Regions from separate parts of the Anabaena sp. CCY 9402-a genome, predicted to be linked through region 2. Evidence: predicted binding sites of a transcription regulator. Region 2 holds the regulator's gene; each other region holds the start of a gene.
The links. The regulator NtcA, encoded in region 2, controls nitrogen genes in cyanobacteria. The targets are predictions, from matches to a motif close to TNTGTANNNNNNNNTACANA.

Region 1 (3,185 bases), on a different contig from region 2:
CCACCCTATAGGGTGGCAAAATTTACACGTTTGGATATAATTGCAAACAGGTATTAATTAAGCGTCGTAATAAAGATAGAACTCATAAGGATGAGGACGCAATTGTAACTGCTTAACTTCGTTAGCTAGCTTGTAATCAATCCAGTTTTGGATAAAGTCTTCAGTGAATACGCCTGATTCTGTTAAGAAAGCGTGGTCATTTTCCAGTGCTTCCAATGCCAATTCTAAAGAACCGGGTGTAGAAGGAACTTTCGCCAGTTCTTCTGGAGAGAGTTCATAGATATTTTTGTCTAAAGGTTCACCGGGATGGATTTTGTTCTTGATCCCATCGATACCAGCGCACAGCATGGCTGCAAATGCCAAGTAAGGGTTAGAGGTAGCGTCTGGACAACGGAACTCTAAACGCTTGGCTTTGGGGTTAGTACCAGAGAGAGGAATACGCACAGAAGCAGAACGATTACCTTGGGAGTAAGCCAAGTTTACAGGTGCTTCATAACCAGGTACTAGACGTTTGTAGGAGTTGGTGGAAGGGTTGGTGATTGCCAACAATGCTGGTGCGTGTTTGAGAATACCACCAATGTAGTACAGTGCCATGTCACTCAAACCAGCATACTTGTCGCCGGCAAACAGAGGTTTACCATCTTTCCAAATCGACTGGTGCGTGTGCATCCCAGAACCGTTATCACCAAACACAGGTTTGGGCATGAAGGTAACGGTTCTGCCGTATTTGTTAGCTACGTTTTTGATCACGTATTTGTAGATCATTAACCAGTCAGCCGCTTCGATTAATTTACCAAAGCGGAAGCCCAATTCACACTGACCGCCGGTCGCTACTTCGTGGTGATGCTTTTCAATAGGCACACCTAGTTTTGCCATCGTCAACAGCATTTCTGTCCGCATATCTTGGAAAGTATCTGTTGGCGCAACTGGGAAGTAACCTTCTTTGAAGCGGGTTTTGTAACCGAGGTTGGGGCTTTCTTTTCTACCGAAATTCCAACGGCCTTCTATTGAATCTACGTGGTAGTATCCCTCGTTGGCAGTTTGGTCATAGCGGACATCATCAAAGATGAAGAATTCAGCTTCAGGTCCAAAGAAAGCGGTGTCACCAAGACCACTAGAAACTAAGTAGTCTACTGCTTTTTGAGCAATAACCCGTGGGCAACGGTTATACCATTCGCCAGTACGAGGTTCTTTGATGCTACAAATAATACTTAATGTTGGCTCTGCCATGAATGGGTCGATCCAAGCGGTGTTAGGATCTAGCACCATTGTCATGTCTGATTCTTCGATGCCTTTCCAACCCCGAATGCTGGAACCGTCGAAGGGTACACCATCAGAGAATGAAGTTTCGTCAATCTGGTCTTGGAACATCGTCAAATGCTGCCAAGTGCCGAGTGTATCGACGAATTTCAAATCAATCATCTGGATGTTTTCGTCTTGAATCATTTTCAAGACTTCTTGTGGGGTTGTCATTCGTTACTCCTTCTCTGCCAATTTCTTAACGTCAAACCAGAATCTGCCAAAGCATCCTAACCCTACTGAGCGGAACAAAGTTGTGACACACCTGAAATATCGTAGATTCTCTACATTAGAGAGTTTTGTAGTAGTTGTTACAGATCATCTGGATTACAGGTAATATTAACCTTTCTTTCGACATCTGCACAAAAGGGGGAAAGTTCATCTCAGAGGGGTCAACTTTGACATAGAATCCTTAAATAATAGATAGATGGTTTTTGTGCCAAATCTATATCTAGATAGCACAAAAATTTACTGGTGCGTAAGTGCGGCCAAATAAATATCAAACCACGATAGCAACGATTGGGAGAAGAAGGAATGCGTGACGCAGTAACAACCTTAATTAAGAATTATGACGTAACTGGTCGTTATTTTGACCGGAACGCGATCGACAGCTTGAAATCTTATTTTGAGAGTGGCACAGCTCGCGTACAAGCTGCGGCTGCAATTAACTCGAATGCGGCGGCACTTGTGAAGCAAGCTGGTGCTAAGTTGTTTGAAGAACTACCAGAGTTAATTCGTCCTGGTGGTAACGCTTATACAACTCGTCGTTATGCAGCTTGTTTGCGAGATATGGACTACTACCTGCGCTACGCTACATACGCGCTGGTTGCTGGTAATACCAACGTTTTAGATGAGCGTGTGTTGCAAGGTCTACGGGAAACCTACAATTCGCTGAGTGTACCTATTGCTCCGACAGTTCGCGGTGTGCAAATTCTTAAGGATTTGGTGAAAGAACAAGTAGCAGCTGCGGGTGTTAGCAGCACTGCTTTTGTGGATGAGCCATTTGACCACATCACTCGTGAGTTAAGCGAACAGGATGTGTAAGCAGTTAATAACTGTCAAGATGTCTGTTTACATAGTTTAATCAAGCGATCGCCTCTTGGCTGTGTGAAAAGGCGATCGCTTTTTTTGTTACATAAATTTATCATGATTGGTATGAAGGCGATTAGAAAGTTTAATGGATGCGGCGTTAGCGGAGCTTACCGAAGGTATCGCTTTATCTTTTTTCAATATAACAATACATAACTTTCATGGTATAATCTGTAACAAGATATATAGTTTTAGACCATAGTTCCATGAGTATCAATGATTTAGAATTTTTGCATGGTGCAGCTTTTATTCGACTCCTCAAAGAAACTTCCTATATATCTATAAGCTATTTATCTTCTATCCATTCATCTTTGTATCTTATAAAAAGCACAAATAAAGAGTCTGCTATTCTATTTAAAATATCGAGAAAACCCACTTCTTCTTGGTCATTTAGTTTCAGTCACCAGGAAGAAATAGCACTAGCAAGTTTTCATCAAATCTATCCTAATATCAAACTTTTTATAGCATTGATTTGTCATCGGGATGGCATTTGTTGTTTATCAGAAGAACAATTATCGTCAATTATTGATCCTAGCGAGGGTTTAGCAAATCAGCGTGTTTCCATAAAAAGAGAATCAAGAGGTAGTTACTATGTTAAAGGTACAGGAAGAGTACCTTTAGAACGTACAATACCCCAAAATAATTGGCCAGATGTAGTGTTATCAGCTTAAGGTAAATTATGACAAATACTTCTATCACAATACATGGTTCTTGTATTGACAAATTAATTAAGAGACTAGAAAAACAAATTGGAGAAGACGAATCTAATAAGCTTAAAGAAACTGCTATTGAAATTG
Region 2 (3,185 bases):
TAGTTAGGAATTGCCCTCACGCCACCCAAATATGTCAGGGTAATGATACTTCCCCCCTCTGTCATTAATGGTTTGGCTGCACCACTTAACTGCACAAGTGAATAGGTACTAATGTCTAAAGCTGTAGCAAAGCCAGAACGAGAAGTTTGGCTAAAATCTCCAGTTAAATCATCTTTGTTAGCAAAGGCCAAACAATGAATCAGAATATCTAGTCGTCCCCACTTGTCGCGGATTGTCTCAAAGGTAGATTGAATCTGTTCGTCGTTTTGGACATTACAGGGAACAAATAAACTGGGGTTGAGAGGTTCTACTAGTTCAGCAACTTTCTTCTCCATTTTGCCCCTTTCATCTGGTAGATAGGTAATGCCGAGATTCGCTCCTGCCGCGTGTAGTTGTTGGGCAATCCCCCAAGCAATAGAGCGGTTATTGGCAATACCCGTTACCAGAGCGTTTTTTCCATTCAGATTCAGCATAGAAACCCTTGATGTAAGCGATTTATGAAAATAGAGGCTAGGGACTGGTGACTGGTGGCTGGGGACTAGTGACTGGGGATAAGGAACTGCGGATTAGGTATTGTTTTCTTTTACCTTTTACCTCTTGCCTCCTGCACCCTGCCTCCTGACTCCTGCCTTCATGAGCATACTAGAATCTGAGGCACGTTTGTATTTGTTTTATACATGATGGGCAAAAATAATAATTAGTAAATGTGTTTTTTTGATTTAAAATACATATTATTCCTTAAGAAATTCTCAAGATTACTTAAGTTTTTAGAGAAAAAACCTGATGGTTATAGCAAGCAGAAGTATCTATCAAGAACTGCTAGCTAAAAATAGCAGAAATTAGGTATCATTATAAACAAATAACTATGAAGTTATAGGTTTAAGTATAGTAAAGTACAGCAAGGTTAACGGTGCTTTATTGATTTTTCAGGTGTATTCTTAGGTAATTAGTTTTCACTTTTTTGTTATTCCGGCATTGGGTAGGGGAAGGGAGATGATCGTGACACAAGATAAGGCCCTAGCAAATGTTTTTCGCCAGATGGCAACTGGAGCTTTTCCACCAGTTGTCGAAACGTTTGAACGAAATAAAACGATCTTTTTTCCTGGCGATCCTGCCGAACGAGTTTATTTTCTTTTGAAAGGCGCAGTCAAGCTTTCCAGGGTGTATGAGGCAGGAGAAGAAATTACAGTTGCACTATTGCGGGAAAATAGCGTTTTTGGCGTTCTGTCTTTATTGACAGGCAATAAATCTGATCGGTTTTACCATGCGGTGGCATTTACCCCAGTAGAATTGCTGTCTGCACCAATTGAACAAGTAGAGCAAGCACTCAAGGAAAATCCTGAATTATCAATGTTGATGCTGCGGGGTTTATCTTCGCGGATTTTGCAAACAGAGATGATGATTGAAACCTTAGCGCACCGAGACATGGGTTCGAGGTTGATTAGTTTTTTACTGATTCTCTGTCGTGATTTTGGCATTCCTTGTGCAGATGGGATCACAATTGATTTGAAGTTATCTCATCAAGCGATCGCAGAAGCAATTGGTTCGACGCGCGTGACAGTTACCAGATTATTAGGGGATCTGCGTGAGAAAAAGATGATTTCGATTCACAAAAAGAAGATTACTGTGCATAAACCTGTGACTCTCAGCAGACAGTTCACATAAAATCCATTGGGGTCAGGGGCGGTGGAGCGTGTTATATTTCTTTAGATAACACTCAATAGTTGGCATTAAATCTAAAATCTTGAGTAATTTCAGCTATTGCCGACCCCCCCATCCTCCCCAGACAATGACTGAAAGTAGTAGGCTGTATCTGGAAACATTTCGGTAGCTGAAGATGACAACCGGCTACATCCTCATCGCAGCAATTTTAATTTTGGGAGGCGTAATTGCCACTGTTGGCGATCGCATCGGCACAAGAGTTGGCAAAGCACGCCTCTCTCTCTTTAAGCTTCGCCCCAAAAACACAGCTGTAGTGGTAACGATTTTTAGTGGTGTACTGACAGCCGCCACAACCCTAGCTATTCTGTTTTTGGCTGATGAAGGCTTACGGAAAGGGGTATTTGAGTTAGAAGATATTCAAAAAGACCTCCGACAAAAACGAGAACAACTCAAAGTTGCTGAAGATCAAAAAAGTCAGGTAGAGGCTGAACGCAACCAAGCCAATCAGGAATTAGAAACCACCAAAAAAGAAAAATTTACAGCGCAGCAAGATTTAGCTCAAACCCAAACTAAACTCCAGCGCACCCAAAACCAGTATCAAAAAGCTATAGCTGAACTCCAAAGTGTTTACAATCAAAGGAAAGCACTACAGATAGCTGTTACCAAACTAGAGACAGAACGGAGACGGCTGTATATTGAAGCCCAAAAAGCAATTGCCCAACGCGATCGCGAAATAGCTAACCGTCAACAAGCCATAGAACAACGCGATCGGGAACTGAGTAACCGTCAACAAGCTATAGAACAACGCGATCGCGAACTGGCTAACCGTCAACAAGCGATAGAACAACGCGATCAAAAAATTGCCCAACTAGATAAACTCATCCAAAATCGCAATTTAGAAATTACCCAAAGAGAACAGGTAATTGCCAAACGGGAATCTCTACTCAAAGAATTGGAAAGACAACAGGATTATCTAGAACAGGAAGTGGCGAGACTGGAAAAATATTACCAGTCATATCGTGACTTACGCTTGGGTAAATTGGCTTTAGTTCGGGGTCAAGTTATTGCGGCGGCTGTAGTGCGTGTTAACCAAACGACTACTGCCCAACAAGTAATTGTGCAACTACTGCAAGAAGCCAATCGCAATGCTAGCATCGAATTAGCTGAACCTGGAACTGCTGCTAATACACAACTGCTGCGTGTAACTCCAGATAGAGTTGAGCAGCTGATCAAACAAATTAACGATGGTCGAGAATACGTAGTGAGAATTTTCTCAGCTGGCAATTATGTGAGGGGGGAACAGCAGATAGAATTTTTCGCCGATACAGCTAGAAATGTCTTAGTATTTTCTGAAGGTGAGGTATTGGCGACAACTACCGCCGATGCTAAAACTATGACCTCATACCAATTAAGGCAAAGATTAGATTTATTAATTTCAGCATCTCAATTTCGTGCTAGAAATTCGGGTATTGTCGAAGGTGTACAAATTGATGGTACGTTTATTCGCTTTGTTGCTCTATTGA
Region 3 (3,185 bases), on a different contig from region 2:
GCAGCAGGTACTTCAGCCATTTTCGTTACCCACGATCAAGAAGAAGCATTAGCCATTTCTGATATAGTCGGCGTGATGCGACAAGGGCATTTAGAACAAATAGGCACACCAGAAGAAATTTACACTCATCCAGCCTCAAGGTTTGTCGCGGAATTTGTCACCCAGGCTAATTTCCTCTCTGCCCATCGCCAAGGTAATGTCTGGGAAACAGAAGTTGGTTGTTTTGAGTTACCAGCTAATCACATCAACAATTCAGGCGAAATTATGATCCGCCAAGAAGACTTGATTTTAACACCAGCCACCGATGCCCCTGTAGTTATCCGCACTCGCAGGTTTTTAGGGCGAGAGTACCAATATTGTTTGCAAACTCCTTCTGGTAAAGAAATTCATGTGCGGACAACAACAGATATGGCATTACCCGTAGGTACACGAGTGCAGATATCCATCCTAGGTGATGCTGTGAAGGTTTTTCCCCAGGGAATAAAGGAATAGTAGAGGTTATCCACAAACCTTGTAGAGACGCAGCAATCCTACGTCTCTACTTTGTCAAAAAAAGTTGGATGTTAAGGATATAGACCCCTGTCATTTAAGGCTTGAGCAACTCTACCGACTCCCAGAGTATAAGCTGCTAACCGGAGGGGAACTTGCCGCACTTTGGACTCTTGGATTACATGATGATATGCTTGCACCATCAAGTGTTCCATTTCGCGGTTGACACGTACTTCATCCCAAAAGAGGTATGAAAGACCTTGCACCCATTCTAAGTAACTTACTACTACACCACCAGCATTGGCTAGGATATCTGGTAGGACAGTTACACCCTGCGCCTCTAGAACTTGGTTTGCTTCCAGTGTTATTGGCCCGTTAGCTGCTTCTGCGATGATTTGCGCTCTCACTTGATGGACATTTTCTGCTGTAATTTGGTTTTCTAAGGCGGCGGGAATTAACACATCACAGCGTAAAGTCAGTAACTCTGCATTGCTAATAGCTGATGCTTGTGGGAAACCTACTACACTTTTACGATTTTCGGCAGCATAAGCTTTTAATGCGGGAATATCAAGACCATGAGATGAATAAACCCCGCCTGTAGCGGTGGAAACAGCAATGATTTTTGCTCCGGCTTGGTAGAGTAATTCAGCTGCTGCGCCTCCCACATTCCCAAAACCTTGGATAACTACTCGCATTCCCTCTAGAGATTTGCCCATATCTGCTAATGCTTCCCGGACGATAATCATCACACCGCGTCCGGTGGCCATTTCTCGTCCCAGTGAACCGCCGATAGATAGAGGCTTACCAGTGACAACTCCAGGTACAGAATGACCCACATTCACTGAATATGTATCCATCATCCAAGCCATTTCACGGGCGGAAGTTCCCATATCTGGCGCGGGTATGTCTACTGAGGGGCCAATATCTTTAATTAATTCGCTAGTATAGCGGCGAGTAATTCGCTCTAATTCGCCCACACTATAATTTTGTGGGTCGATCGCAATACCTCCTTTTGCACCACCATAAGGTATACCCAACAGCGCACATTTCCAAGTCATCAGCATCGCTAAAGCCGATACTTCCCGCAGTGTAACAGCCGGATGGTATCGAGTTCCGCCTTTATAGGGGCCTAAAACATCAGAATGTTGTACTCGATGTCCTGCTAGTACCCGAATATCACCATTGTCTAGCTTTACGGGAATGGAAACTGTCACTACCTTGCGTGGGTGACTGAGAATTTCCAGGATACCTTGATCTAACCTTAATTCTTTCCCTGCTGCTTCTAAATAACTACAAGCTTGATCAAATGGGCAAATATGTGCTGGAGTAGCAGCTTCTAAAGGAATGATAGGGGTTGACACCATAAGATTTTCTCCTAATCGCGGTTTTTGGCGAACCGGATACATATATGCCTAGCTTATCCCGCGTTTTCGAGAAACATGAGGATTTTGTAGTTATTGTTACAATTTTATTTTAATTTTAGAAAACCATAGATCCTAGCCAAAAATAATTATTGACTTTAATCTATGCTTATAAACACTTAGAGGATCAATTTGGGGCAAAAATTTTTGAGGTAAAGTTGCCGTGTAGACCATAGGGGATATGATGTTTGAGATGAAGTCGAGCGATGGGCTTCGCCCCGCCAAAGGCGATCGCACCTTTTGCTAAATCACGAGCATCTAAAATCACCACATCTGAGCGATGATGAGCAGCATCATAAACTAAAGCTAGCAACCAGCCATTATCTTCTGTTTGAGCATCTGGACGCGGTACAAAAATCGGCTCACCCATAAACCCACGCGGCGCGGCACTCCAAAGTTGTCTTTCTCCAGATTCTAAATCAATTTTTAGTAATGCTTGCAATGGTGCATTACCAGTTTCTGCATGACCTGCACCTATATAAATATATTTGTAAGTGCGTCCTACATGGTCAGGATGTATGGTGGGAAATTCACAACAACGACTCTCAATTAAATTGCGTTCTACTGTTTCATCTTGAAGATTAAGACGAAAACGCCAGAGTTGACCAGGAGAACCCGCATCAAAATCAACTTGACGAAAATCGCTTTCTGGTTCTACTTCTGGTAAAGCATCATAGCAAATGGAGTCAACATAAATTTCATGCCCTAGAGCAAAAGCATTAACGTGGTGAAACACAAAACCTGCTTGTGTTTCCAGAATTTTTACCCCTGTATTTTCCCCTTTTGGAAAGCGAGGAATAACTATAATTCGCGTCGGTTGATTTGGCTGGAATTTGATACATTCCCCAGCTGCGCGTAGACCCAAAGCGAAAGGTATGGGATTAAAAACGACAGGGTTCTGAAAGAAGATACAGTGTTCAGGAGTAATGACAAAATCGTGAATGAAACAAAATCCCGGAACACTATGAGCTTGCTTCCTGAGAACTTTACCTGTTGGGTCTAATTCAAAAATTGTAATTGTAGTAGATAGCCCTGGTTTAATAGAAAAATTTACTAAACAAGGTGCGTCATTATCTTGAATACAATTAGGATCAATGCGAGGATGTGCGCTAAAAGCTTCGCCCTCTGACAAAATTCCATTAAAGTATTCTTTGCCTAAAGTTTCTAGGGTGTAAGCATCAATAAGATGGGGTTCACAAGCTTCCCACAACGCCAAAAGTTTATCACCCCAATAGATAACGTTGGTATTAGCAATATTTTTAATTTTGAAATCAA
Region 4 (3,185 bases), on a different contig from region 2:
AAAGCAACGAAGGTAAACCCAACACCAAATAAAGTTAGTGGTTGATTGTAGACGGTGATAGCAAAAGGTTCACTGTCATAATGCCCTATTACAAATGCGGAAATGCTACCAATCAACCAAAAAGCTTGCAATAGTCTGTGCAACGATGCCATGTAAATATGTATTGTTAATAAACTCACACCAAGAGCCAGGCAGAAACAAGTATATAAAGGAGTAACAGCCTGGATAACAATGGGATTGTTGTTGAATAATACTAAAGCACTGCCGATCGCAAAACTCAATGCCGCTACCATTAACCCAGCGCGATAGATAATTACACCTGTGCGATCGCTCTGAGTAATTGTAAACTCCCCAAACTGACCTTGATAAACTTCTGGTGTAGATACTGTTGATGTAGTCATATAAATATCACAGTAGAATTGCAATTTTTCAGTAAACAGCTCAGGTAATTAGCTGATAGGCCAATTGTACTATTTTCGACTATAGATAACTATGCCAAAGCATTCTGATTTTTATGCAAAAATAATACTTCTAATTGATCATAAAAATTGATGTGCATCTGTAAATGTGCATTACCACCATTAACGGCAATTTCTACCCAGCCATGACTCCCAACTAAAGCAATAGCATCTCCAAACGGAACATCACTGTAAGTTTCACACCCTGGAATCATTACACCTGAGATTTGTACACACCATTTTTTAGCTTGCACATAACTCTCTGGAATATTACTCACTAAGTTACCAAAGTGATCTATATATTGAATGCAACCCGCGACACCAGTTTTTGTTTGATTACACTGCTTAACATTAAGTTTTACTAAGGATCGTGGATCAATTTCTTGTCCTAGCTGTTGTATTGAGACACCACTGGCAAGATGAGCAGCTACAGGTGCAAAAATATCTCTACCGTGAAAAGTCTTGCTAGGCTGGGAAGTTCTCCAATATTGAGAATTAGTGAGTTCAACAGATGTAATTGCAGGATTTTGAGCTAATACACCACTAAATATGCCATTATCTGGCCCTACCAAAAAACCACCAGCAAATTTTACGGCGATCGCCTTTCTTTGACTACCCACCCCCGGATCTACAACGCCTAGATGTACTGTCCCCTGCGGGAAATAGGGATAAGCATTCATCAAACAAAATCTAGCAACAGCAATATCTTGGGCTGGAACTTGGTGCATCAAGTCCACCACCTGCAATTTAGGGTTGACTTGGGCAATTACCCCTTTCATTACAGCCACATAAACATCGCGATCGCCAAAATCGCTTAATAGGGTCACAAGTGCATGATTTACATGATGTTCCAACATCATAATTTAAGTTAATGTATATTAAGTTGAAAGTTTCTGTAACAACGGCTACTAAATTTTATGCTATGTTAGGGATAACAAATATAGAGAAGAAAATTAAAGGGTTTAACTACTATGAGCCAAAATAGACTCAGAGCAGTGAGTGCTGCCAAAGAACTACACAAACAAAATATTCAAAGAAACATCGAGCATCGCTTAGAAGTAGCTAAAGCTCATGGTGATCAAAGGCTAATTCGGCAACTAGAAGCAGAAATGAGACATTTTAGCTAAGTCTAGTTTTCTTTTCATTGTTAATAAGTGTTGTTGTGTGTAATCCCGCCTAGGCGGGTTTTTTATTATTAGGGACTGGCATCTGTCCGTTGGCTTATTTTGAGATAATTACCTCTCAAAATGGCAAAATGAGCAAACGGACAGTGAAAATATCCCCTAGTCTTATTTAGCCTGGGTAGAGACTGTTAACACCTGCGGTGGTGTCGCATCTGGGGGATAGAGAAAATCTACTTCTACTAATCGGCGATCGCCTGTTTTCATGTTTAATACAGCTAATGCTTCCCCTGGTTGCCCTCTCCTCTGCACTAAATGGATAAAATTAGTCTTAGGCTGGCCATTATCGTCTCTATGTCGTATCCGCACACTTCCCCTAAAAAAGACTTGACGGGCTGGAGTAGTAAAAAAGCGTAGTCCGGGTTGTGTAAGTCGGTCTTCTTTAAGTGGGGTTTGTATTGATACAGTAACAGTCTGAGAACTAGGAGTATTGTTATACAAGGGTAACTTCAAACTATATTGAAGACCGTAATTCCCATGTGCGCGATAAGCGGTGTCAGGGTAACGTACCAAAAGCGGCGCACTTTGAATTTGCTCTGTTCCTAAAGTCCCACCATGCAGGGTACTAAGACCATAAGAAAATGCTTGTCCTGGTTGGGGAATAGTTAAATACTTGGCTTTGAGACTATCAACAATAAAGGCTCGCCATTGCGCCCCACGCGCTACCCCAGCCACCCGGCCATAAATACGTGGCTTACCAGTTTCTTCTAAGGGTGTGGGTACTTTATCCCTGGGACTAGATACATCACTATTATTTAATAAGTTTTGCCACTCTTCCACGGTCGGCGCACGTTCACTACCATCAGCATTAGTCTGAGCAAACATAGCCAAACTAGCTGCATAGACTGTACCATTACTCCGCAGTCGTGCCAAAGTTGAGCGACCATTCAGGGGTGGTGTGAGTCCTTTCACGGGAATCGGCTGATTGAGTAGCATTCGACTTTCCCCTGGTGAAATCACAATTTGGTCAGGGAAAATATCTTGTCGCCGTCCTCTGAGGACATCTAGCATAACGCGATCGCCTGGCCCAGCGAACACATTACCCAATAAATTTGGACTAAACGCCGGTAACTGAATAAACGGTGCATCCGGTTGACTTAAATAACTTGCTCCTTGCAACACATTGACTGTTACTGCTTCAGCCGTGGGGTTATGTAAAATTATCCCTAAATATAATGAGCGTAAATCCTCCGGCGGATCAGCTTTGGCGACGTGGTGAGCAAACACATCAAATCTACCGCGAAAGGGAAAATTCAAATGGGCTGATGGTACTTTTTTTCCCTCTGCGGGAAAGGTAGAAAGTAAAATCCCCTCTTTTAAAACCAATTCGGGGCTATTGCTATTAAATGTTGGTACTGCATCCAATTGTCCTGGTAACGGGCGCACTTGTTGCGGTTGTACCACTTCTTCCGATGGTGGTGCAGCAGGAGTAGATTGAGCGACGAGTAAGCTTAGTAATAAATCCAACATAGCTTGAAAATATTCACCTCCACATATCAAATTATTGGAATTGCGATCGCCTCTGAAGGGCGCGCAACCGTACCAG

Region 1: the regulator NtcA is predicted to act here: its motif matches at 1,598-1,617, upstream of glnA (type I glutamate--ammonia ligase).
Region 3: the regulator NtcA is predicted to act here: its motif matches at 1,937-1,956, upstream of ACM0OR_RS07830 (Glu/Leu/Phe/Val family dehydrogenase).
Region 4: the regulator NtcA is predicted to act here: its motif matches at 1,351-1,370, upstream of ACM0OR_RS18245 (S-adenosyl-l-methionine hydroxide adenosyltransferase family protein).

What each region holds. Positions count from the first base shown of each region.
Region 1 is NZ_CAWUDL010000082.1:4,043-7,227, forward strand. It holds gene glnA (type I glutamate--ammonia ligase) at 58-1,473, opposite strand; gene apcB (allophycocyanin subunit beta) at 1,834-2,343, shown strand; gene ACM0OR_RS23415 (hypothetical protein) at 2,595-3,059, shown strand; gene ACM0OR_RS23420 (Z1 domain-containing protein) at 3,068-3,185, shown strand, end outside.
Region 2 is NZ_CAWUDL010000066.1:10,796-13,980, reverse strand. It holds gene fabI (enoyl-ACP reductase FabI) at 1-473, opposite strand, end outside; gene ntcA (global nitrogen regulator NtcA) at 994-1,665, shown strand; gene ACM0OR_RS21185 (DUF3084 domain-containing protein) at 1,838-3,185, shown strand, end outside.
Region 3 is NZ_CAWUDL010000015.1:79,061-82,245, forward strand. It holds gene ACM0OR_RS07825 (ABC transporter ATP-binding protein) at 1-492, shown strand, start outside; gene ACM0OR_RS07830 (Glu/Leu/Phe/Val family dehydrogenase) at 564-1,853, opposite strand; gene ACM0OR_RS07835 (carotenoid oxygenase family protein) at 2,038-3,185, opposite strand, start outside.
Region 4 is NZ_CAWUDL010000050.1:1,250-4,434, reverse strand. It holds gene ACM0OR_RS18250 (DUF2301 domain-containing membrane protein) at 1-401, opposite strand, end outside; gene ACM0OR_RS18245 (S-adenosyl-l-methionine hydroxide adenosyltransferase family protein) at 491-1,315, opposite strand; gene ACM0OR_RS18240 (hypothetical protein) at 1,430-1,585, shown strand; gene ACM0OR_RS18235 (DUF3370 domain-containing protein) at 1,748-3,109, opposite strand; partial or broken gene ACM0OR_RS18230 (DNA-binding response regulator) at 3,144-3,185, opposite strand, start outside.